Regions from separate parts of the Acetobacterium sp. K1/6 genome, predicted to be linked through region 1. Evidence: riboswitches for the same ligand, from Rfam matches in the RefSeq annotation. Region 1 holds a riboswitch; each other region holds the start of a gene.
What was found. Region 1 has a riboswitch for cobalamin ahead of cobK (precorrin-6A reductase). Riboswitches for the same ligand answer to the same signal wherever they lie in the genome.
Positions count from the first base shown of each region.

Region 1 (5,799 bases):
TTTTTTGTCGCTGTCATTATTTTACACCTCCGGTAAGATATCCCAGATCATTAAGTTCTGGTTGTGCATAGGTTTCCAGCCCGATTATAATAACCACGGTTAAAATTCCTTCGATGATAGCCAAGGGAACCTGAGTCGGTGCAAAGACGGCTAAAAATTTAACCATCGAAGCGGCAACGCCACCACTTTCGGAAGGATAGGCCATCGCCAACTGGAATGCGGTAACACAATAGGTAAACAAATCGCCAATTGCCGCTGCCAGAAAAACACCGACATGCTTATTAATTTTTATTTTTTTACAAAGTATAAAAATTCCGAAGGTTACAAAGGGGCCGGCAATCGCCATTGAAAAGGTATTCGCGCCCAGAGTCGTCAGCCCACCATGTGCCAGCAAAATAGCTTGAAACAATAGGACAATGACGCCTAAAATACTGACTGCCGCTGGTCCAAACAGAATCGCGCCCAGCCCGGTCCCGGTCATATGAGAACAACTGCCGGTTACGGATGGAATTTTTAAAGATGATAACACAAAAACATAGGCTCCAGCCATAGCCAGTAAGGTGATGGTTTTAGGATTTTCTTTGAGTGTTTTTTTTATCGACATGTAACCCTTAATTAAAAATGGAATACAGATCACGCCCCAGGCCACACTAAAACCGACTGGCAGGTAACCTTCCATAATGTGCATCGCACTGGCCACCGGGGTAAACCCAAATACCAGGGCGATCGCAGCCGCAGCCGCAATAAATCGCTTCTCTCTTGTTGTTAAACTTGTGTTCATAGTTCCTCCTCTAGTTTTTATCTATATATTATAAGGGTTTGCGAAAATTCTTGAGCGCTCAATTTTGAACTCTCACAAAGCCAACTTAACTTAAAATCGATTGCGCAATTACTGCTATCGTAACCATCTACCTAAATGACTCTTTACCGAATATTTTTTTGTAATAAAACTTTAAGCGCCTGGGGAGTGGTTGGATAGTTGCTTTCGTCCTTTATCATTTTGTTTTCAACCAGCATCTCATAAACATCGAGCATGGCTGGCCGTTTCAGATTTGCCTGCTCCAGGATTCTCGCGTTTTTAAAAATCTCCAATGGCGTTCCATCAGCAATAATTTTTCCCTGATCAAAAACTATCGCCCGCTCTGCCCAACGATAGGCAAAATCCACATCGTGCGTGGAGATCAGCATCGTTTTGCCTTCTTCTCCGAGCTTTAGTAGCACCTCTTCTAACATCTGGGCATTGAGGGGATCCAGGGCCGCGGTTGGTTCATCAAAGATAATGACCTCTGATTTCATCGCGATAATATCAGCAATCGTCACCCGCTTTTTTTCGCCGCCACTTAAATAATGAGGCGGACGATCTTTAAAATCGAGGATGTTCATGTAGGTTAGGGCCTCATCGACCCGGCTGATTACCTCTTCTCGAGGCAGTTTTAAATTCATCGGGCCAAAACCAACCTCGGCCATGACGGTGGAGGCAATGATCTGATTGTCGGCGTCCTGAAAAACAATCCCGATATTCTTGCGCAAATCTTTTATATTCTTTTTATTAATAATTGTGCCCTGATAGCTGATTTCGCCGTGATCGGCTTTAAGTACCCCATTGGCATTAAGAAAAAAGGTCGACTTACCAGACCCGTTCGATCCGATCACCGCAATCTTTTCGCCCTTAAAAATATTCACACTGACCCCATCCAGCGCCGGGTTTCCGTTTCCATAACTGTAATAAAGCTCGCTGACCTTTAGTATTGGTTCACTCATAATTAATGCCATCAATCCTTTCTAGTGCGTAAAAATCCCAAGCAGAATCAGAAAAATCATGAAGGCAGCCCCAATTATCAGGTGACTCACCTGAAGCTTCTTTTCTTCTTCCAGAAAAACCAAATCGCCGTCATAGCCTCTGGCTTCCATGGCGGTATAATAAGCATTGGCCTTTTTAAGTGAAACCACCAGCATATTGCTGGCGACACTGCCAAAGGTATAGCAGGCAGTCTTAAAATCACTATAGCCCTGGCGGGAATCGGCAGAATTTCGTATGTTATTAAAAACATCCAGCATAATAAAAATATACCGATAAATCAGGTTCATTAGCTCAATAATCAGCTTGGGCACATGGGCCTTTCGGAGCACCCCGATGATTTCTGAAGAAGGTGTGGACAAGGTCATCATAATCATGGCGCTAATGGCACCAAAGACTTTCAGAATCAGAAAGGCCATTTCCTGGAGCTTGGCAACTGAGGTAAAGAGATAGCCAAAACCAAGAAAAAGATTAAACTGCCCGATCGGCTGGCTTGAAAAATCAACCCCAATGGCAATGGTTCCCAGAAGAATAAAGGTAATCGGTATCATCAGTACCGAAATATACGCTCCCAGCGGCAGTCCGCCTTTTAACACCGTCAAATAGGCCATGCTGGCGATTACGGCCAGAGACACAAAGGGATTATTTAGCCCAATGCAAAGAAGCAGGGTGGTAAAGGAAAAAACCACTTTAAAGGTCGGGTTCCACTGTCTTATTTTTGAGGCATAGGCATAAAAATCAATGGCCGATCCTTCGCCATGTTTATGTCCAATTTGATGATGGTGTCGCTTCTGATGATGCATTGTTTCATGCTCCGGTTTTTCACCGGTTTTTACAACACTGATCCATTTATCTAAACTTTTTTCCACATGAAGCCTACCCTTCTATTGTTTGCTTGTCTTGACGCTTACTGATTCAACTGACCATGGCAAATTTTTCCCACACCTTTCATCAACTCTTCAATTGAAGAGAATTTATTGCTGCAGTTTTCTTCAATCCGGTCGACCAGAATAATTTTCATCCCCAGTTTTTTAGCGGCTTTGATTTTGTCCACTACGCCACCCATGTTGCCACTTTCCTTGGTTACCAGGACCGACGCCTTACAATATTTAAATAATTCAATATTTAACGCTTCATTATAGGGGCCCTTAATGGCAATGATATTTCTGGGGTTAAATCCCAGACTTTCGCATTTACTTAAAACTTTCCAGTCTGGAAGCACGCGCAGATAAATCCTTTTCGAGAAGTCGGGAATCCTTTTGAATGTTTCAATCTTATTACTCCCAAGCGTAAGTAAAATATTGCCTTCGCAGTTTTCCAGAACATCACAGGCTTCTCCGTAGTTCTTAACGATGGTAATGTCCGGGTCATCCTCATATCTGATCCGCTCCCGTTCATAACGAAGATAGGGCAGGGCTTCGAATTTGCAGACATTGATGGCGTTTCTTGTTATTTCTGTTGAAAATGGATTGGAGGCGTCAATTAAACAGGCCGGTTTAAGCTTTCTAATCAACTGGGTAATGTAATCTTTGTTCAGTTTACCCTGATAAATATCCAGATTATTAAACTCATCCAACATACCAGCTCCCAATCGCGAAGTAACCGTCACTGCCGTATCCTGTTTTTTTTCTAGTAGTCTTTCAATCACTGTCTTTGCGTCGGTTGTCCCGGCTATTACGAGTACTTTTGACATTAATTCTCCATCCTATTTCTTACTTTTTTGCACCAAAAAACCTCATTATCTCTAAACAAGACAATGAGGTCGCAAAAATGCGTACAAAAATAAACCTCCTCCATCTCTCGTAGAGTTTGAGATACACAAACAGGCAGGTCTTCTGGCTTGAGCGTCAGCATTACCTCCTGCCTTCCCAACTAAGTGGTGGCATTCCTGGAGGAACTCTTCTCTTACAGCGGCGGGACCGCGGGGGATTTTCACCCCTCTTCCCTTTTCACCGGCTTATAATACATGGATTACAGCCGACACCTGTTTATCTTATTAAATTCTTATTCTTTTTTTAAGTCTCTTGTACTATATCAAAAAATAGTAATTTTGTCACGGATTTTTTTGTCGGATTTTTTATAACTTGAAAAGTTCCGTTCTTAAACCCAGCTCGACTAATGACAGACCGGCGATGGAAGTCACATCGGTTTCATCAGGATCCACCAGCACGATGGCTTCTGAATCGATGGTATCAATGGTTTTTAAATCATCAGTCAGACCAACACCCGTTTTCTTTACTTTAGTTTATTTATTTTTCAAAGCTTTGCGTGCCAGTCTTGCTGGTGTGATGATGCGATCTTGATAATCAAAGCACTCTTTGGCAATAACATTACTCAAAAGCAACAGGCAAATGAGATTTGGAATGGCCATGAGGCCGTTCATGGTATCCCAGACGATTTCCAAAGCAATGGTTGAACCGATAAAGGTAACCAGACAGTAAACAAATCGATAGATCTTAGTTGCTATGGGCGCTCTGATAAGATATTCCAGGGATTTTTCGCCATAATATTCCCAACCCAAAATAGTTGAAAAAGCAAATAGCATAATACCAATGGTTATAATCCATCCTCCGGCAGGTCCTAATGCAGATTGAAATGCCATAATAGTGAGATTCACACCGGTTACCAAATTTCCAGAGGCATCCACACTGCCTAATGCACCGGAAGAGGCAATGACTATGCCGGTAATACTGCAGGTTACCAGGGTATCAAAAAAGGTGCCGGTCATATTGATATAGCCCTGTCGTGAAGGATAGTCGGTTACTGCAGCCGCTGCGGCGATGGGTGCGGAGCCCAGGCCCGCCTCATTGGAAAAAACCCCCCGGGCAACGCCCCAACGCATCGCGGTTAACATACTGGCAATAATCGTTCCACCGACACCACCGGCAATGGCAGTGGGAGAAAAAGCCATCGTAAAGATTTCAGCTATGCCGGCTGGGACATTTTCATAATTAATGATAATGACGGTTAATGCGGCGATAAAATACAAAACAGCCATAAACGGTACAATTATGCCGCAAACCTTTCCGATACTTTTAATCCCGCCAAGAAGCACAGTGATCGCCAGACCTGTAATGATGAGTCCGGTAATCCAGGTTGGCACCCCAAAGGTTCCATAAACCGCATTTGAGATGGAGTTGGCCTGGGTCATGTTGCCGATACCAAAAGAAGCGGCCACTGCAAAGACTGAAAATAAAACGGCCATTGTGGATCCCAGCCATTTAATTTTAATGCCATTTTTCATGGCATACATGGGCCCTCCGGACATTTCGCCCTGTTCGTTGGTTTCCCGATATTTTATGGCCAGTACACTTTCACCATATTTGGTGGAAAGACCAAACAGGGCACTGATCCACATCCATACCAGGGCACCAGGACCTCCCAGTACCATGGCCGTTGCCACACCGACGATATTTCCTGTACCGATGGTGGCGGCCAAAGATGTCATTAACGATTGAAAAGGGGAAATATCCCCACGTTTTTTCTTCTTCGTTTTCTCGGTTTTTACAAAAATTGATTTCAAAGCATAACCAAGGTTACGCCATGGCAAAAACTTTAACCGAATGGTTAAAAAGATTCCTGTTCCTACTAAAAGCATTAGCATAACAGGTCCCCAAACTAAATTGTTGATCGCTGTAACTATTTCCGAAAAGTTCATGTATTCCTCCTGAATTTTTAAAGCAACTTAAATATCGTAGCATAGTTAGTCGGTTTATGCCAAGAGACTCAAGGTAATGCTAGCGCTAAAAGGTAGGCTTCTTTAATACTAATCGAAACTATTCAAAACATACGTTTCCATAATAAAGCGGCTCCCCAGTGCTGATAATCACATAAAGCCCCTTTCGATATTCGTTATAGTACTCATTTTGAAACGGCGATTCAGTGGCTTTTTTCTGGGTCACCACATATTGATCCGGTGACAGTGTTTTAATATGGTATGCGGATCCTTTTTTTGATATTTCATCGTGATTCCTACCTTTCCTGCAACTGTTTTATTATTA
Region 1 is NZ_JAXQGA010000023.1:27,503-33,301, reverse strand. Features, by position in the region: gene U2P91_RS15625 (energy-coupling factor ABC transporter substrate-binding protein) at 1-17, opposite strand, end outside; gene U2P91_RS15620 (energy-coupling factor ABC transporter permease) at 17-781, opposite strand; gene U2P91_RS15615 (energy-coupling factor ABC transporter ATP-binding protein) at 925-1,761, opposite strand; gene cbiQ (cobalt ECF transporter T component CbiQ) at 1,783-2,601, opposite strand; gene cobK (precorrin-6A reductase) at 2,706-3,491, opposite strand; cobalamin riboswitch at 3,606-3,801, opposite strand; gene U2P91_RS15600 (alanine/glycine:cation symporter family protein) at 4,044-5,456, opposite strand; gene U2P91_RS15595 (peptide-methionine (R)-S-oxide reductase) at 5,575-5,700, opposite strand.

Region 2 (5,799 bases), on a different contig from region 1:
TGGCAAGAAAATGACAGGCGAAGCGGTTAAAGCCTGTCTGGATAATCTGATCGCTGTTCATGATCGAGCGCCCAAAGACTTGCAAATCAAATCCATTAGCGCTGATGGTCAAAGCATTACGATCACAACTGCAATCAAGTCTCCGGCATTGGTCAACTACCTGTGTGACCCTTATGGATGTATTATCGATATGGAAGCCGGCGTTACTGCTGATAAAAACGTGGTCGGAACGGGTCCCTATGTGGCAAAAACAATCACCGATACGGAAATTAATCTGGTAGCCAATATGGATTACTGGGGTGGAAAACCAAAGGTTGGTACTGTCAATGTCAAGAGTATCACCGATGGCGATACCCTGACGATGGCTCTTCAAAGCGGCGAAATTGATGCGGCGCAGGGTCTGCCTTATGCCAGCCTGGAATTGTTTCAGAATAACGATGACTATACCATTAGCTCAACCAATACTTCAAGAGTTTACCAGGCGGCTTTGAATTATAATTCAGCCGTGATTAAGGATGATGCTGTTCGTCAAGCGATGGCCATGAGTATCGATAAAGATGGCTTTACTTCAGTGTTACTATATGGAAACGGAACACCGGCGGTTGGGCCATTCCCAGCTAACTTCACCTTTGGTGGTGATGCAGTTAAGGACGCCAGCTATGATATCGAAGGGGCCAAGAAAGTTCTGGATGCAGCTGGCTGGGTTGATTCCGATGGCGATGGTATCCGGGAAAAGGATGGTCAGAAACTTTCGATTAAATGGCTGACCTATACCTCCCGACAGGAATTGCCGCTACTGGCAGAATCGGTTCAGGCAACCTATAAGCAAGTCGGAATCGACGTTTTAGTCAATGCGACTGACAGCTATAAGGATTTCTTAAAAGCCGGTGACTATGATGTTTTTGCCAATGCCTTTGTAACCGCACCAACCGGAGACCCACAATACTATTTCACCACCCATGTTGTTGACAATTCTGATTACAACCGCGGCCATTACCATAATGATACGGTTGAAACCCTGGTTGCTGAGCTGCGAAATGAATTTGAGGTCGAAAAACGCAGTGATTTAGCCACTCGAATTGCACAACAGATTTTAAATGATAACGCCTATATTTATGCATCGCATTTAAAAATGTCCTTCGTTATGAAAAAAGGAGTGACTGGTTTTACTGCCCACCCATCCGATTACTACGAAATTACCGCCGATTTGGATATCACTGAATAAAAAATGCGAGCATAAAAAATTGAGCATAAAAAACTCCGAGAAAAAAATTCCGATCAAAAGGATAAAACGATGCAGCAACCATTATTAGAACTTCAAAATGTAGAAATTTCCTATGACGGACAGCCGATGGTCACCGGTGTTAACCTGAAGATGAAGCAGGGCGAGATTCTGGGGATAGTGGGCGAATCGGGAAGCGGAAAAAGCACCCTGATCAGGGCGACGATGGGCTTATTGGACTGCGCCGGCCGGGTTAATCGTGGCGACATTTTTTACAAAGGCCAGAACGTGATTGACCTCGATGCTGAAGCGCTCAGAACCATGCGGGGACCGGAAATGGGCATGATTTTTCAAAACTGCGGCAGTGCCTTGTGCCCGATAAGAACGATCGGTGAGCAGCTTTATGAAACCATGGAACAACATGGTTTTAAGGACCGTCAAGAGGTGAGGAGGCGGGCGGATACCCTGTTTAACAAGATTAATCTCAAAGATAGTGAGCGTATTTTAAACAGTTATCCCTTTGAGTTATCGGGCGGTATGAATCAGCGGGTGGGGATTGTGATGGCGATGATTCTGGAGCCCGATCTGCTCTTTGCCGATGAGCCCACCTCGGCTCTGGATGTGACGGTTCAGGCTCAGGTTGTCAAAGAGATGATGGCGCTACGGGATGAATTTGGAACCGGAATTGCCATTGTCACGCATAATATTGGGGTGGTTTCTTACATGGCCGATAAGGTAGCGGTGATGTGTCAAGGTCGTCTGGTGGAGTATGGAGATACCCGGGATGTCATCGATGATCCCCAGGAGGCATACACCAGAGCGTTGATTCAGGCCGTCCCAAGAATTCGGAGAAGGTGAAAGATGAGTGAGCTTTTAGCAGTTAGCAACTTAAGTAAAACCTATCATAAGGGAAAAATAAGCATTCATGCAGTTGATGATGTCAGCTTTCATCTTTGCAAAGGGGAATGTCTGGCTCTGGTTGGGGAAAGCGGTAGCGGGAAAAGCACCGTGGCAAAAATGATTACCGGTCTGGAAGCGGCTGATAAAGGCGAAATTCGACTGGGTGGAAAAGACATTATTGGTCTGAGCGGGAAAGCCCAGCGGGAGGTCTATCGGGACATTCAAATGGTTTTTCAGATGCCAGTGGATTCTTTTAATCCCCGGATTAAACTGGGAGATGGCATCATGGAGAGTATGATCAATCAAGGGATCAGTCGTGAGGAAGCCCGGGTGAGAGCCATTAAATATCTCAACATCTGTGAATTAGGCCCTGAATTTGCCGACCGCTATCCCCATCAGGTCAGTGGCGGGGAATGTCAGCGGGCTTCCATTGCCAGAGCCATTGCCATCAAACCCCAACTACTGATCTGTGACGAAGCAACCAGCGCCCTTGATGTGACGGTTCAAGCCCAAATTATGAAACTGCTGACGCAATTAAAAAAAGAGTTGGGAATGTCACAACTCATGATCTGTCATGACCTGGCCCTGGTCCAGGAAGTCTGTGATCGGGTTCTGGTGATGCATCATGGTCATGTGGTGGAAGAAGGAACGCCGGATGAGATTATCATAAATCCTCAACAGGATTATACTAAAAAACTCATTGAGTCAATCTTATAGGTAAACTTCTCTGGCATATAAAGGTATTCTTAAAAAGAATATCATATCGGTTTAAAAAGATTGCGAAAGCAGATTAAACGTGTTAAAATGACAAACAGAAACAATGAAAGACAAGTGATTGTTTCTGTTTTTTAGTGTTTTGATTATTTTTTATTAAAACACCGGCTTATAATTAAATTGAATATTAATAAAACAGGTGCCGGCAGTAATCCAATGTATTACAGGTCGGTGAAAAGGGAAGATGGGTGAAAATCCCACGCGGTCCCGCCGCTGTATGAGAAGAGTTCCTCCAGGAATGCCACCATGATATGGGAAGGCAGGAGGTAATGTTGACGCTTTAGCCAGAAGACCTGCCTGCTTTAATTACTCAATCTCTACGTGTGATAGAGGAGGTGTTTTTTTTAGCAGGCTTTTTTTGCAACCTCACTATCTTTTCTGAGATGGTGGGGTTTTTTTATGGAAAAAATTCCTCAAAAATACAAATCTTTAATGTTGTGATAAAGCTCAGGTTCTTTGCTACAAAAGACAATGGCATGAAACTGGAAGTTGATCAAATAAAACAAGTAGTTTAGAGGAGAAAAGAAAATGAAGTTAAAAAAAGGTTTAGCGGTACTTGTCGCCGCGGTGCTGTGTACCGGTATTTTTGCAGGATGTAGCAGCACCTCGGCAAACTCTGATGTTTCCACTAAAGAAGCATTAAATTATGCCTGTACCAAGGATATCCGGGACATTAACCCGCATCTGTATTCGGGTGAGATGTCAGCTCAAAACATGGTTTTTGAAGGTCTCACGAAAAATGAAGACGGCGAAGTGAAGCCGGCACTGGCGGAAAGTTGGGAAATTTCTGCGGATGGACTGGAATATACCTTCCATTTGCGAAAAGGAGTTACCTTTACGGATGGTGCGGCCTTTAATGCCGAGGCAGTCAAACTGAATATGGATGCCATCGTCGGAAATCTGGAACGGCATGCCTGGCTGGATATGGTCAATGAGATCAAGGAAAATGTGGTAGTCGATGAGCACACTTACAAATTGGTATTAAAGCAACCCTATTACCCCACCCTGGTGGAGTTGGGTCTGACCCGGCCGTTCCGATTCATTTCACCCAATTGTTTTGTTAATGGCACCACCGAAGAAGGCGTGAGTGGTTATATTGGCACCGGTCCCTGGGTTTTATCCGAGCATGTTGATAACCAGTACGCTACCTTTACCCAGAATGAAAATTATTGGGGCGAAAAAACGAAGATAAAAACCGTTAACTGGAAGGTCATGCCAGATCCTCAGACAATTTTATTAGCCCTTCAGAACGGCGAAGTAGATTTACTCTTCGGAGCAGATGGTGATCAGGTTGATCTGGATTCGTATAAAAAACTGGAAGATGAAGGCGCCTACAAAACCTATATCAGTGAACCGATAGCGTCCAGAGCGATTCTCATCAATAGTAATTCACCGATTACCAAAGATATTAAAGTTCGGGAAGCGATTGAATATGCGGTCAATAAGGAAAATATCATTCAGGGAATTTTAAACGGATCTGAAGATCAGGCGGATACGCTGTTATCAAAAGAGGTCCCCTATTGTAACATTGATTTAAAAACGATTTCTTATAATCAGGAAAAGGCTAAACAATTATTAGATGAAGCCGGCTGGAAGCTGGGAACTGATGGGGTTCGCGAAAAAGATGGCCAAAAATGTGAAATCACCCTTTCCTATAATTCCAAAAATGCCCAGGAAGGTACTATTGCCGCCTCGATTCAAGCCGATCTGGCCGCCGTTGGCATCAAGATGAATATTCTTGGAGAAGAAAAACAGGCCTTCCTGGATCGTCAGAAAACCGGCGACTTTGATCTTCAATATTCTTTGTCATGGGGAACCCCCTACGATCCCCAATCTTATGTTTCATCGTGGCGAATTCCCGCCCATGGCGATTATCAGGCTCAGGTTGGACTGGAAAAGAAACAGTGGCTGGATGAAACCATTACCAAGATCATGATTGAAGCTGACGACACCAAACGGGCCGAGATGTACAAAGAGGTGCTAACCTATATTAATGACCAGTATGTGTATATACCGATTTCTTACTCAAAAACCAAAGCGGTGGCCATCGATGGTTTAAATGGGGTAACCTTTAACGATTCTCAATATGAAATACCATTTGAAAAAATGTACTTTTCCAAGTAGTTATGAATAACAAACTGGAAAAATAAAGGGGAGTAAGACCATGAAGCATTACATTGTCAAAAGGCTCCTGTGGATGATTCCGATTTTAATCGGAATCTCCTTTTTTGCCTTTATATTAATTAATTTAAGCCCCAGTGATCCGGCCGAAGTCGCCATTCGGGTCAATGAGGTCACCCCGACCGCAGAGAATATTGCCCAGATGCGGGAGCAATTAGGACTCGATGACCCTTTTATGACCCGCTATCTGACTTGGCTTAGCAATGCCCTTCAGGGTGATTTTGGTAACAGCTATGCCAATAACAAACCAGTCGGTGAAGAAATCGCCAAGGCATTGCCGCCGACTCTTTATCTGGCCAGTGTTTCGCTGTTGATCATCGTTATTATCTCGGTGGCAGCCGGGGTGTTATGTGCTGTGAAAGAGAATAGCATCACGGATAAAACGATGCGGGGGATTGTTTTTGTGGGAACGGCGATTCCGGGCTTCTGGGCGGGCATTCTGCTGATGTGGCTTTTTGCCGTGAAGCTTAAATGGCTGCCGACCAGTGGGATGACGTCTCCGGCTTCGGTGATTCTACCGGCGGTGACCTTGTCACTGGGATATATTGCCACCTATGTCCGGTTGATTCGGAACAACATGATTCAGAACAAGCGGGAGAATTATGTGCTTTATGGTCGGGTACGGGGTTTAAAGGAACAGACGATAATGAAACATGTCTTTAAAAATTCCCTGCAAACCTCCTTAACAGCCCTGGGGATGTCGATTCCCAAGCTGATTGCCG
Region 2 is NZ_JAXQGA010000010.1:45,350-51,148, reverse strand. Features, by position in the region: gene U2P91_RS10520 (ABC transporter substrate-binding protein) at 1-1,225, shown strand, start outside; gene U2P91_RS10515 (ABC transporter ATP-binding protein) at 1,295-2,080, shown strand; gene U2P91_RS10510 (ABC transporter ATP-binding protein) at 2,084-2,839, shown strand; cobalamin riboswitch at 3,017-3,212, shown strand; gene nikA (nickel ABC transporter substrate-binding protein) at 3,425-5,020, shown strand; gene opp1B (nickel/cobalt ABC transporter permease) at 5,061-5,799, shown strand, end outside.
Region 2: another riboswitch for cobalamin. It lies ahead of nikA (nickel ABC transporter substrate-binding protein); the one in region 1 lies ahead of cobK (precorrin-6A reductase).

Region 3 (5,799 bases), on a different contig from region 1:
CGCCATGCTGAAAGTTTTGATGCCAGTGGTAAAGAAATGCTTTTTATCGGCAAGGGAACCCCCCTAAGTGAGCTGATGGAAAAGGTTGCCCAGGTATACAAGACTAAGAAAACCGCGCTGGTTGTTTCCGGTGACTGCGGCTTTTATAGTCTGCTGACCTATGCCAAAAAAGTAGTACCGGAAAAGGACATTGTCTGCATCCCCGGGATTAGTTCGTTGCAGTATTTTTTTGCCAAACTGGCAATGTGTTGGGAAGATGCTAAGCTGATGAGCCTTCATGGCCGGGATCAGGATTTGGCGGCAGCTCTGGCAAAAAATAAAAAGCTGGGCATTCTTACTGACAAAAATAATAATACTGCGTTTATTGCCGGGATTCTTAAATCAGTCGGTTGTGAAAACAGCTTGCTTTATGTTGGTGAAGAGTTATCCTATCCTAATGAGAAAATAACCCGCTTAACCGTAACAGAAGCCCTGAGCTATCAGGAGGAAGGGCTGGCAGTCGTGGTGGTCATCAATGAGTAAGATAGCAGGATACAAGGACGAGGCCTATATTCGGGGTAAGGCACCGATGACTAAACGCGAAATCCGCATCCTCACCATTTCGTTGCTGGGGATAAACCCCGGCGATGTGGTCGTAGATATCGGCGCCGGCACCGGGGGTCTCACTATGGAAGCAGCTTATGCCGCCGACCATGGTAAGGTCTATGCTGTGGAAGCCAAAGAAACGGCGCTGGAACTGGTAAAAAAGAATAAAGAACATTTTAATGCCAACCATGTGGTCATTATCCCCGGTAAGGCGCCAGAAGTGCTGGCTGAAATTAAAGAGCCAGTGGATCGGGTCATCATTGGTGGTTCCGGCGGTAATATGGAAGGCCTGTTTCAGTGGTGTAAGGCCAATCTCCGGGCCAGTGGTCGGGTCATTGCCAATTTTGTCACCCTGGAGAACGCCGCCCAGGCCACCACCCTGATGAACCAGTATTTTGAAAATGTAGAACTGGTTCAAGTGGGCATCAGCCGGGGCGAAGGCATTGGTGGTTTAACGATGCTAAAGGCCGCCAACCCGATTTTTATTATCACTGGGGATGCTGAATTAAATTAACGACTCAAAGGTTCAAAATGCTATTGACAAGAAGTGCAACCTGGTGTAAAATAAACTTAATTAAATAGTGAACTTGTCCTATATTCAAGGGAAAAAGGTGTAAATCCTTTGCTGTAATCGCAGCTGTAAAACATGATGACCGTCTCATAACCACTGTTAAGAACTTAACGGGAAGGGAGATGGAAAGTTGATTGTTGAGCCAGAAGACCTGTTTGTAGTGATTTCTTAACAACCTCCGATTTAGAGGGCTGTAAGAGCATTATATTTAAATTTGTAAGTATGATTCTTTTATCCTTCTCCACTGGAGAAGGATTTTTTTTCGTCTTGTTGTCGACAACGATTGCAAGCGAACCCAGGAAGTGTGTGATTCTTGGGAGTTGGTTAATTTCTCCTAGCCAAAAGTAGAATCTCTTCGAATAGAAGGACATCTCCAAGTCAGTATTTAATTCCCTTCCTCGGGGATGGTGTGTGACATCCCCGAATTTACCTTGCTTTCATTAATTTACATTTTTGATAGAATATTATTCCTCATTTCTGCTTAGATTTTTCTGGCCAAAAATCTGAGTACCAATAAAAAAAGTGCATCCAGTTCTGGTTGTGCTTTTTTTATTTGCCTTTAAATAAAAAAATTTAAAAAATGCGTTTAAAATGGTATACTTGCATAAAAATAAGGATAATAATCAATAATCAGATAGGAAGGTCACAGATGAGAATTCACTATTTACAGCACGTACCCTTTGAAAATCCCGGCAGTATTCTAGTGTGGGCAAAAACCAATCAAAGTATTATTACCTCGACGCAATTGTATAACGATGAAGCACTGCCGGAGGTAAATGAATTTGACTGGCTGGTGGTGATGGGAGGTCCCATGAACATTTATGAAGAAGATCAATACCCCTGGCTGAAGGCCGAAAAAAAATTGATCAAAGCCGCCATAAAAGCTAACAAGGTGGTCCTTGGTATGTGTCTCGGCAGTCAGTTAATTGCTGATAGCATTGGCGGGAAGGTTGTTCAGAACAAGCAAAAAGAAATCGGCTGGCTCCCGATCACGTTTTCTAAAGAAGCCAAAGCGTCACCGCTGTTTGCATTTTTTCCGGACAACCCGGTGGTTTTTCACTGGCATGGTGATACCTTTGTCGAGCTGCCTGAGGCGGCCACGGTCATTGCCGCAAGCACCGCCTGCAAAAATCAGGCCTTCATTTATAACAAAAGAGTTTTTGGCTTTCAGTTTCACCTGGAAAACACCCTGCCGATTATTAATGATCTGATTGCAAATTGCGGCGATGAAATGGTTCCGGATGATTATGTCCAGTTGCCAAAAGAGGTCTTAGCCCATCCGGAATACATCCGTCAGGATAATCAGTGGATGGCCGCCTTTCTGACCCAACTAAAACAGATGGTTGAGGTTGACGATCTTTAATAAAAATTTTTGGCAAAAACAAATGACTGGTGAAAGAATGGGTAAATACCAAGCAAATGGTTTGCAAACATTTAGTTTTGAAAGGAATGTATGATGAAAAAGATAACATTGATACTGACAGCCCTTGGCTTAGCGCTATTGCTGTCAGGCTGCTCGCTGATTCCGAGCATTTTTGGCAATAAATCGGAGTCGGTAAAAAACCAGGAAATTACCTTAGCCTTATCATTTGGCGAAAAAACCGGCACCTATAACGGCCAATTGGTAAAAGGTTTGCCTCAGGGAACTGGCGTGTTTACGGTTTCCAATGATGCTGAAGTTGCCTGGACTTATGACGGTACATGGGAACAAGGCCATTTTCAGGGAATGGGAGAAACCGTTTGGGAAGATGGGTTCACACAGGAAGGTAATTATCAGAATGATCTTTTAAATGGGCCGGGACAAGAGTATCTTGATAAGAAGCTCTTATATGATGGCAATTACACCGATAATCGTTATGATGGACAGGGCACGCTTTACAATTATTATGGCGATATAATTTACGAGGGTAATTTTGACATGGGCTATTACGACGAGACGACTGTCCAGAGAAAGGCCCGATTGGATCCGTTTAAAGCTCAGACCACAGAGTTATCTTATGCCGATGTAGTTGAAACGGCTAAAAATGAAACCGGAAATAAGGTCAAGATGACGGGACGGGTTTATCAGGTTTATGAAAACTTTGAAAATCAACACTACTTCTGTGATTTTATCATGGATTTAAACGATGATCCTAATCAAATGGTACAGGTCTATTATCGCTTAAACTCTGGAGAATCCCCCTTTGTTGAAGGCCAAATGGTAACCGTATGGGGAACTGTTGAATACCTTTATACCGACACCACTGATGATGGTCAGCAATACTCCATCCCCAATGTGGAAGCCTGGAGTGTGGAATAAATTTTAGCGATACAAAAAAACTCCCCGTCATGCAATGGGGAGTTTTAACGTTATCGATAAGAACAAATCTGACAGTCGAATTTCAGATCGATTTTGAAATTGGGCTACTTTGATTTATAATGGGAGTTAAGCGGCAACAAAGCGGCAACAAAGCATCAGTGTTTTACTTTGCCCACGGTCAGAAAAGGATAGGATGGTTCGGTATGTATAAAATACTAATTGTAGAAGACGATCAGATTATAGCAAAAGCACTAAAAAATCATTTGGATAAATGGGAACTTGAAACCCAAATCGTTGCGGATTTCCATCATATTATGGATGAGTTTGTGGCCTATGATCCGCAGCTTGTCCTTTTGGATATCTCCCTGCCATTTTTTAACGGCTACCATTGGTGCAGCGAAATCCGCAAGCTTTCTAAGGTGCCGATTATTTTTATTTCGTCGACCAGTGATAACATGAATATTGTTATGGCAATGAACATGGGCGGCGATGACTTTATTGCCAAGCCCTTTGATCTGGCGGTGGTGGTGGCAAAGATTCAAGCTCTGCTTAGGCGGACCTACTCCTTTCAGGGCCAAGTAAGCCTACTGGAACATAAGGGCGCGATTCTAAATCTTAATGATGCCAGCATTATCTATGTGGATCAAAAAGTGGAACTAAGTAAAAATGAGTTTAAAACCCTTCAAATTTTACTGGAAAATAAGGGCAAGGTGGTCTCTCGGGATGTGATTATGAAACGGCTTTGGGACAGCGACTGCTTTGTGGACGATAACACCTTGACGGTAAATATTGCCAGGCTGCGCAAGAAATTGGAAACAGCCGGGCTGGCCGATTTTATTGCCACTAAAAAAGGCGTCGGCTATTTAATTGGGGATTAATCGAGGTGTAAAATGAAAATATTATTTGTATTGGGTGCTTACTTGAAAAGTCGGATTAGGGTAATGGTCGCCTTTGTCTTATTCATACTTGTCTTTGCCATGGTATATGCCCTGTATTATTTGCCGCTGGAGCCGATTGTTTATAGTACTGAACTGGTTATGGCTCTGGCCGTTGTTTTTGCCGGTCTGGATTTTGTGCAGTTTTATCAAAAGCATCAGCGCCTGACAGAGGGGATCAGTAGGGCCACCGCTGGGGTGGGGGAATTACCAAAGCCTCGGGATTTGCTGGAAGTAGACTATCAAACCCTGACCCGGGTATTGGCGGAGAATCGGGCTGAGCTGATCTCCCAGTTCGATAACCGGCAAACGGATATGATTGACTACTACACCTTATGGGCCCATCAGATTAAAACCCCTATCTCAGCAATGGGACTGTTACTTCAGACGGAGGAAGGTGATAGGGAACGCACCAGCACCTATGCCCAGGAACTTTTTAAAATTGAACAATACGTCGAGATGGTGCTCCAGTATTTAAGGCTTGAAAGTATGTCATCAGATTTGCTGTTGGTTGAGTATGATTTGGCAGACCTCATCAGACAGGCGGTGAAAAAATATAGCATTATTTTTATCAATAAAAAAATATCGTTGGAGTTGGAAGAAATGAATTGCCGTGTTCTAACCGACGAAAAATGGCTGATCTTTGTTCTGGAACAGATTATTTCAAACGCTCTGAAATACACCAATCAGGGGAAGATATCCATTTATTTGGATGAACATTCAGAAAAAACCCTAATTATTTCTGACACCGGTGTTGGAATCAGAGAAGAAGATATTAAACGGATTTTTGATCGGGGCTTTACCGGTTACAACGGCAGAATGGATAAAAAATCTACCGGCATCGGTCTTTACTTGAGTCAGCAAGTATTAAATAAGCTCTCCCACGTAATTACTGTAACCTCCCAGGTGGGAAAGGGCACCCGAGTCAGCATTGATCTGGCCACTAAGCGGTTTGAAGCCTTATAAGACAACCTTACAAAAGTGTAAGATTAGAAGTCGAAATGTAAGTCGAAGCGATGGCAGGGCAGCTGCGTTTCCTTTATACTTTAGTTGTCGATAAGAAAATTTCAAATCATAGAGGGAGAAAAATAATGCGATTACTCGAAGTAAAGAATTTAAAAAAGATCTATACCACCCGGTTTGGCGGGAATCAGGTACAGGCGCTGTCTAATGTTAGTTTCTCGGTGGAACAGGGCGAATACGTGGCCATCATGGGAGAATCCGGTTCAGGAAAAACAACCCTGCTCAATATTCTGGCATCGCTTGATAAACCCACCAGTGGGGAGGTGTTTCTGGACGGTAAAAATATTGTCACTATCAAAGACAGTGACATTTCGGCCTTTCGTCGGGATAATCTGGGTTTTGTCTTTCAGGACTTTAATCTTTTAGATACCTTTTCGATTCAGGAT
Region 3 is NZ_JAXQGA010000008.1:58,658-64,456, forward strand. Features, by position in the region: gene cbiE (precorrin-6y C5,15-methyltransferase (decarboxylating) subunit CbiE) at 1-522, shown strand, start outside; gene cbiT (precorrin-6Y C5,15-methyltransferase (decarboxylating) subunit CbiT) at 515-1,099, shown strand; cobalamin riboswitch at 1,145-1,330, shown strand; gene U2P91_RS08865 (type 1 glutamine amidotransferase) at 1,806-2,519, shown strand; gene U2P91_RS08870 (hypothetical protein) at 2,613-3,455, shown strand; gene U2P91_RS08875 (response regulator transcription factor) at 3,659-4,333, shown strand; gene U2P91_RS08880 (sensor histidine kinase) at 4,346-5,356, shown strand; gene U2P91_RS08885 (ABC transporter ATP-binding protein) at 5,482-5,799, shown strand, end outside.
Region 3: another riboswitch for cobalamin. It lies ahead of U2P91_RS08865 (type 1 glutamine amidotransferase); the one in region 1 lies ahead of cobK (precorrin-6A reductase).

Region 4 (5,799 bases), on a different contig from region 1:
CCGGCATGTTTAGCCGCCTGAATCACGCTTTCCCGGGTGGCATCCGAGCGACCATAACTGATATTTTCATAAACGGTTCCCGAAAAAAGATAAACATCCTGCTGGACAACCCCCACCTGGGTGCGTAAGGAATGCAGGGTCAGGCTTTGAATATCCTGACCGTCGATCAGAATTCGGCCGGAGCTGACATTATAAAATCGGGGAATCAGATGGCACATGGTCGTTTTGCCACTGCCCGAAGGTCCCACAATGGCAATGTTTTCACCAGCTTTAACCGCTACATCAATATGGGAAAGTACCGCATCGCCGCCATCGTTGTATTGAAAGCTCACATCTTCAAAAACAATATCGCCCACAACATTTTTCAGTTCCACTTCATTGGACTGATTTTCATATTCGGTAGGTTCGTCCAGAATTTCGATAAACCGCTCAAACCCGGTCATTCCCCGCTGAAACTGTTCTGCGAATTCAACAATCCGGCGGATGGAGGTTAGTAAGGTGGTGACATACATCAGATAGGCGACATAATCGCCGGGATTAATGGCACCATTGATCATAAAGATTCCTCCGAAAACCACCACCAATAAATACATCAGTCCGTCAAAGAGCCGGGTGGTGGTCTGAAAACCGGCCATATAACGGTAGGTTTGTTTTTTTATTTCAAGAAATTTACTATTTCCTGTCTCAAACTTAATCTCTTCAATATTTTCGTTGGCAAAAGATTTCACAACTCGGATTCCCAAAAGATTATCTTCCACCTGAGCGTTTATTTCACCCGTTTGAACCCGCGACCGTTTAAAGGCAATCCGCATCCGATTCCTGAAATAGGTGGTCGTTAAAAGCATGATCGGCAGGGCGGCAAAAATAATCACTGTCAACCAGATATTAACTGAGCCAAGAATGGCAAATGAAACGCCAATTTTTAAACCGGCAATAAAAAACTCCTCGGGACAATGATGGGCAAATTCCGTCACATCAAAAAGATCAGTGGTGATCCGCGACATCAACTGACCGATTTTGGTGTCGCTATAAAAAGAAAACGACAACTTCTGGAGATGTGAAAAGAGATCCCGGCGCATATCCGTTTCGATTCGGGCGCCCATGACATGGCCCACATCGGCCATAAAGTAGTTAGCCACTCCATCGATAAGCCGCAGTACCAAATATACCAGCCCCAGTTTTAAGATTGTTTCCACCGTCAGACTGGCCAGATCATTGATGGCGGTATTGGTGATAAACCGTACGATCAGGGGCAAAACCAGATCGCATACCGTTGTCAAGGTAGCGCAAAACAGATCCAACAACAGAATCCATTTGTATTTTTGATAATAAGGTATGAAACGTTTGATAAGTTGTGTGTTACTGATTCGCAAAATATTCCTTCTTTCTTAATTGCTACACTTAAAAACTTTGGGCAATTGAAAAACGATTCACGTTTCCCAATTGCCCATTCATGGTCTTTTACTGAAATTTCTTTTATTAACTGATCTTACTGACTGACCTTGCTCTGATCTGTCATGATTTCACTAAGGGATGTTGCCAGACCCGCCAAGCCCTGAATTTCAGAGGGAATAATAATCTTAGTGGCTTTGCCATCAGCTACCTTTTCAAAGGTAGATAAACTCTTAAGGGCAATAACTGACTGAATCGGATTGGCATCATTTAACATCTTGACCCCATTGGCAACCGCTTCCTGAACCTTGACAATGGCTTCTGCTTCACCTTCTGCCCGTCTGATCTGAGCTTCCCGATCCGCTTCGGCACTAAGAATAGCAGCCGCTTTTAAGCCTTCCGCTTGTAAAATTGCCGCTGATTTTTCGCCTTCAGCGACCAGAATGGCACTGGCTTTTTCGCCTTCTGCCTGGAGGATTTTTTCCCGACGTTCCCGCTCTGCCTTCATCTGCCGTTCCATCGCATTCTGGATCGCTTCTGGTGGCATGATGTTTTTAAGTTCTACCCGGTTGATTTTAATCCCCCAGGGATCGGTGGCTTCATCGAGAATTACCCGCATTTTGGTATTAATCACGTCCCGGGATGTCAGTGTTGCATCGAGCTCCATATCACCAATGATGTTACGCAAAGTGGTGGCGGTTAGATTTTCAATGGCTTTCATGGGATTGTCCACCCCATACATATAGAATTTAGGATCGGTAACCTGTAAATAAATTACCGTGTCAATCTGCATCGTAACATTATCCTTGGTAATAACCGGTTGGGGCGGGAAATCCGCGACCCGTTCTTTTAAACTGATTCTTTTTGAAATCCGGTCAAAAATCGGAATTGCGATATGAAAACCGGTCTCCCAGGTGGCATGATAAGCGCCCAATCGTTCCACCACATAGGCATTAGCCTGGGGAACGATCTTCGCATTCACAATAATTACAACAACAAAAATGATAAATAAAACGCCTAAAATAATTAATCCAATCATCTTCTTACCTCCTTTTATTTTATTTCTTCTTCTACCAATTTAACCATGGCTTTAACCCCTTCGATTCCTACCACAGTCACTTTTGCACCAACAGGAATGACTGTATCGTCGTCGACATTTCTGGCAGTCCAAGACTTACCATCAACCTTGATGGCGCCCTGTCCCTTAAGATTATTGATTTCTTCCTCAACAATCCCCTGTTCTTTGAGAATGCGATCAGCATTGGTTGTTATCGTTTTGGGATCCATGTGTTTTTTCAAAAAAGGTTTTGTTCCCAATAATAATCCAACAGAAACCAGAAAGAACAGCGTCATCTGTACCCAAAATGGTGCGCCTAAATAAGCGACGGCCATTGCCACCAGAGAACCAACACAAAACCAGATGGAAACCAGTGCGCCAGCAGTAACCAATTCAACCACCAGAAAAACGACAAATAAAACCAACCAGACAAGAATGATATTCATCTGCTCACCTCCCTCATTCACTTAATTTTATTATAACATAGTTTGTTGTTTTTTTTCTCATGAGTTACACAATCGATTTTTTTTATTTTTTTCTTGCACTTTCATTTTTTAGTGTGTATAATCAAAAGCAAGTAAATAGAAAAGCGAACATATGGTGCCTTAAACATTAAGGAGAATAGGGAATCAGGTGAGAGTCCTGAACGAACCCATCACTGTAAGGGCGGAGCAAACCACAAAAACCACTGTTTTTTTAATGGGAAGGTGTGGCAAAGCGTTAAAACCCCAAGTCAGGAGACCTGCCTATGAATCGATCCTGAATGAACGAAGGTAAAGTTCATGGCTGTTATTTAGAATAAATAACAGCTGTGGACTTTTTTATTTGCCAAAATTTGTTGAGAATCATTCAGGAGGAAACGATGACAATTCTTAAAAAAGCACAAGCCGGTGAGATCACCGCAGAAATGATTTATGTGGCGCAAAAAGAAGGGCTCGATCCCGAAAACATTCGCCAGGGGGTAGCCGTCGGTGAAATCGTCATTCTAAAGAGTTCCCGGCCAAATATCAACCCGGTGGCGGTGGGCAAGGGTCTGTTTACCAAGGTTTCCGCCAGCGTTGGGATGTATGAAATAGATGACACCATCGATGGTGAAATGGCTAAAATCAAACAGGCCGTAAAAGCCGAAGCGGATACGCTGATGGATTTAAGTGTTCGGGGTCCGATTGATGAAATGCGTGAAAAAGTCTTATCCACGGTGGACCGGCCGGTCGGTACCCTACCCCTTTATCAGACCCTGGCTATGGCTCAGGAAAAATATGGCAGTGCTTTAGATATGACCGCGGATGACATGTTCGCGATGATGGAAAAGCATGCCTCCGAAGGCGTCAGCTTTTTAGCCCTGCACTGCGGCACCACCATGGACGTGATCAACCGCGCCAAAGAAGAAGGCCGGATTGATCCACTGGTTAGTTATGGGGGTTCCCATCTGATTGGCTGGATGGTTCACAACCACTGTGAAAATCCCTTTTTTACCCAATATGACCGGGTCCTGGAAATCTGTAAAAAGTATGATGTCGTGCTGAGCTTTGCCGACGGCATGCGCCCCGGCTGTATTGCCGATTCCCTGGACGGCGCCCAGGTTCATGAATTGGTGATCCTCGGCGGTCTGGTTAAAAAGGCCCGGGCGGCCGGGGTTCAAGTGATGGTCAAAGGACCGGGCCATGTGCCCCTGGATCAGATCCAGACCACTGTAAAGTTACAAAAACAACTATGCGGCGGCGCTCCCTACTTTGTCTTCGGCTGTCTGCCCACCGATTCCGGGGCTGGTATGGATCATGTCACTGGCGCCATCGGCGGCGCAATCGCCGCCTATTACGGTGCCGACTTCCTCTGTTACGTCACCCCGGCCGAACATATCGGCATGCCAAATGCCGATGATGTCTATATGGGCGTGATGGCCAGCCGCATCGCCGCCCATGCTGGTGATGTTGGCAAAGGCCATCCGGCAGCGATTGCCTGGGATCTGGAAATGTCCCATGCCCGCCGGGAACTTAATTGGGGCCGGCAGATGGAACTGGCCATCGATACTGAAACCGCCACGAAGGTCTGGAAGGATCGCAGCACCGACTTCGAATCCGAATGCAGCATGTGCGGCGACTTCTGTGCCATGAAAATTGTCGGCAAGTATTTACGAGACGAAAACCAGGAAGCGAGGAACTAATCATGACCCAAATATTAAAAGCTCGACAGGGTAAAATTACCGAAGAAATGGAAATGGTGGCACTCAGCGAAGGCTTCACGCCTGAATTTATCAGAGCCGGAGTAGCTGCCGGCCGGATTGTCATTCCTAAAAATAAATTGCGCAATCGTTCTAAAATCTGCGGCATCGGTGGTGGTCTGGACGTCAAAGTCAACGGTCTGATGGGCACCTCTGGTGATCGGGATGATATGGACATGGAAGTCAAAAAACTAAAAATCATCGAAGCCGCCGGTGCCCACGGTTTTATGGATTTAAGTATGGGTGCCGATATTGATACCATGCGAACCTTAAGTCTAAATAATTCCAACATTGCCGCTGGCTGTGTGCCCGTTTATCAGGCTGCCAAAGAAGCGGCTGATAAACGGGGCCTGATGGTCAATATGACCTCTGATGATCTGTTTGAAGTGGTTGAAAAACAATGTCAGGCCGGTATGGATTTTATGGCCGTGCACTCGGCCCTGAATATGGATCTTCTCAAAATATTAAAAAGAACCGGTCGCGTTGCCGATATCTGTAGCCGTGGTGGATCCTTGCTAACTGGCTGGATGTTCCATAACGATAAAGAAAATCCTCTTTATGCCGAATTTGACCGACTGCTGGAGATTCTCAAAGCGACCGATACGGTACTTAGCATCGGCGACGCCATTCGACCCGGTGCCAATGCTGATTCTCTGGATCAGGCCCACCTGCGCGGCTTAATGGTCGCTGGTGAGCTGACCAAACGGGCCCTGGCGGCCGGGGTTCAGGTGATGGTGGAAGGTCCCGGCCATGTGCCACTAAACCATATTCCCTCAGCGATGCTACTGCAAAAACGACTCTGTTACGATGTACCCTACTATATTTTAGGCTTCCTGGCCACCGATATTGCTCCCGGATATGACAATATTACGGGTTCGATCGGCGGTGCCTTTGCCGGCATGCACGGGGCTGATTTCCTTTGTTACCTGACCCCAGCCGAACACCTGGGTCTGCCCAATGAGGAAGATGTCCGCATCGGTGTCGAAACGACCCGGATCGCCGCCAATGCGGCCAATGTCTTAAAGCGCGGCGGCGCGGCCTGGAACCGCGATCTGGCGATGTCCCGGGCCCGGGTTTCCCGCAATCAGGAAGAACAGATCAAAAACGCCATCAATCAAGCCAATCTGAT
Region 4 is NZ_JAXQGA010000007.1:187,954-193,752, reverse strand. Features, by position in the region: gene U2P91_RS08560 (ABC transporter ATP-binding protein) at 1-1,367, opposite strand, end outside; gene U2P91_RS08555 (SPFH domain-containing protein) at 1,490-2,431, opposite strand; gene U2P91_RS08550 (NfeD family protein) at 2,446-2,895, opposite strand; cobalamin riboswitch at 3,031-3,214, shown strand; gene thiC (phosphomethylpyrimidine synthase ThiC) at 3,312-4,613, shown strand; gene bzaB (B12 lower ligand biosynthesis ThiC-like protein BzaB) at 4,616-5,799, shown strand, end outside.
Region 4: another riboswitch for cobalamin. It lies ahead of thiC (phosphomethylpyrimidine synthase ThiC); the one in region 1 lies ahead of cobK (precorrin-6A reductase).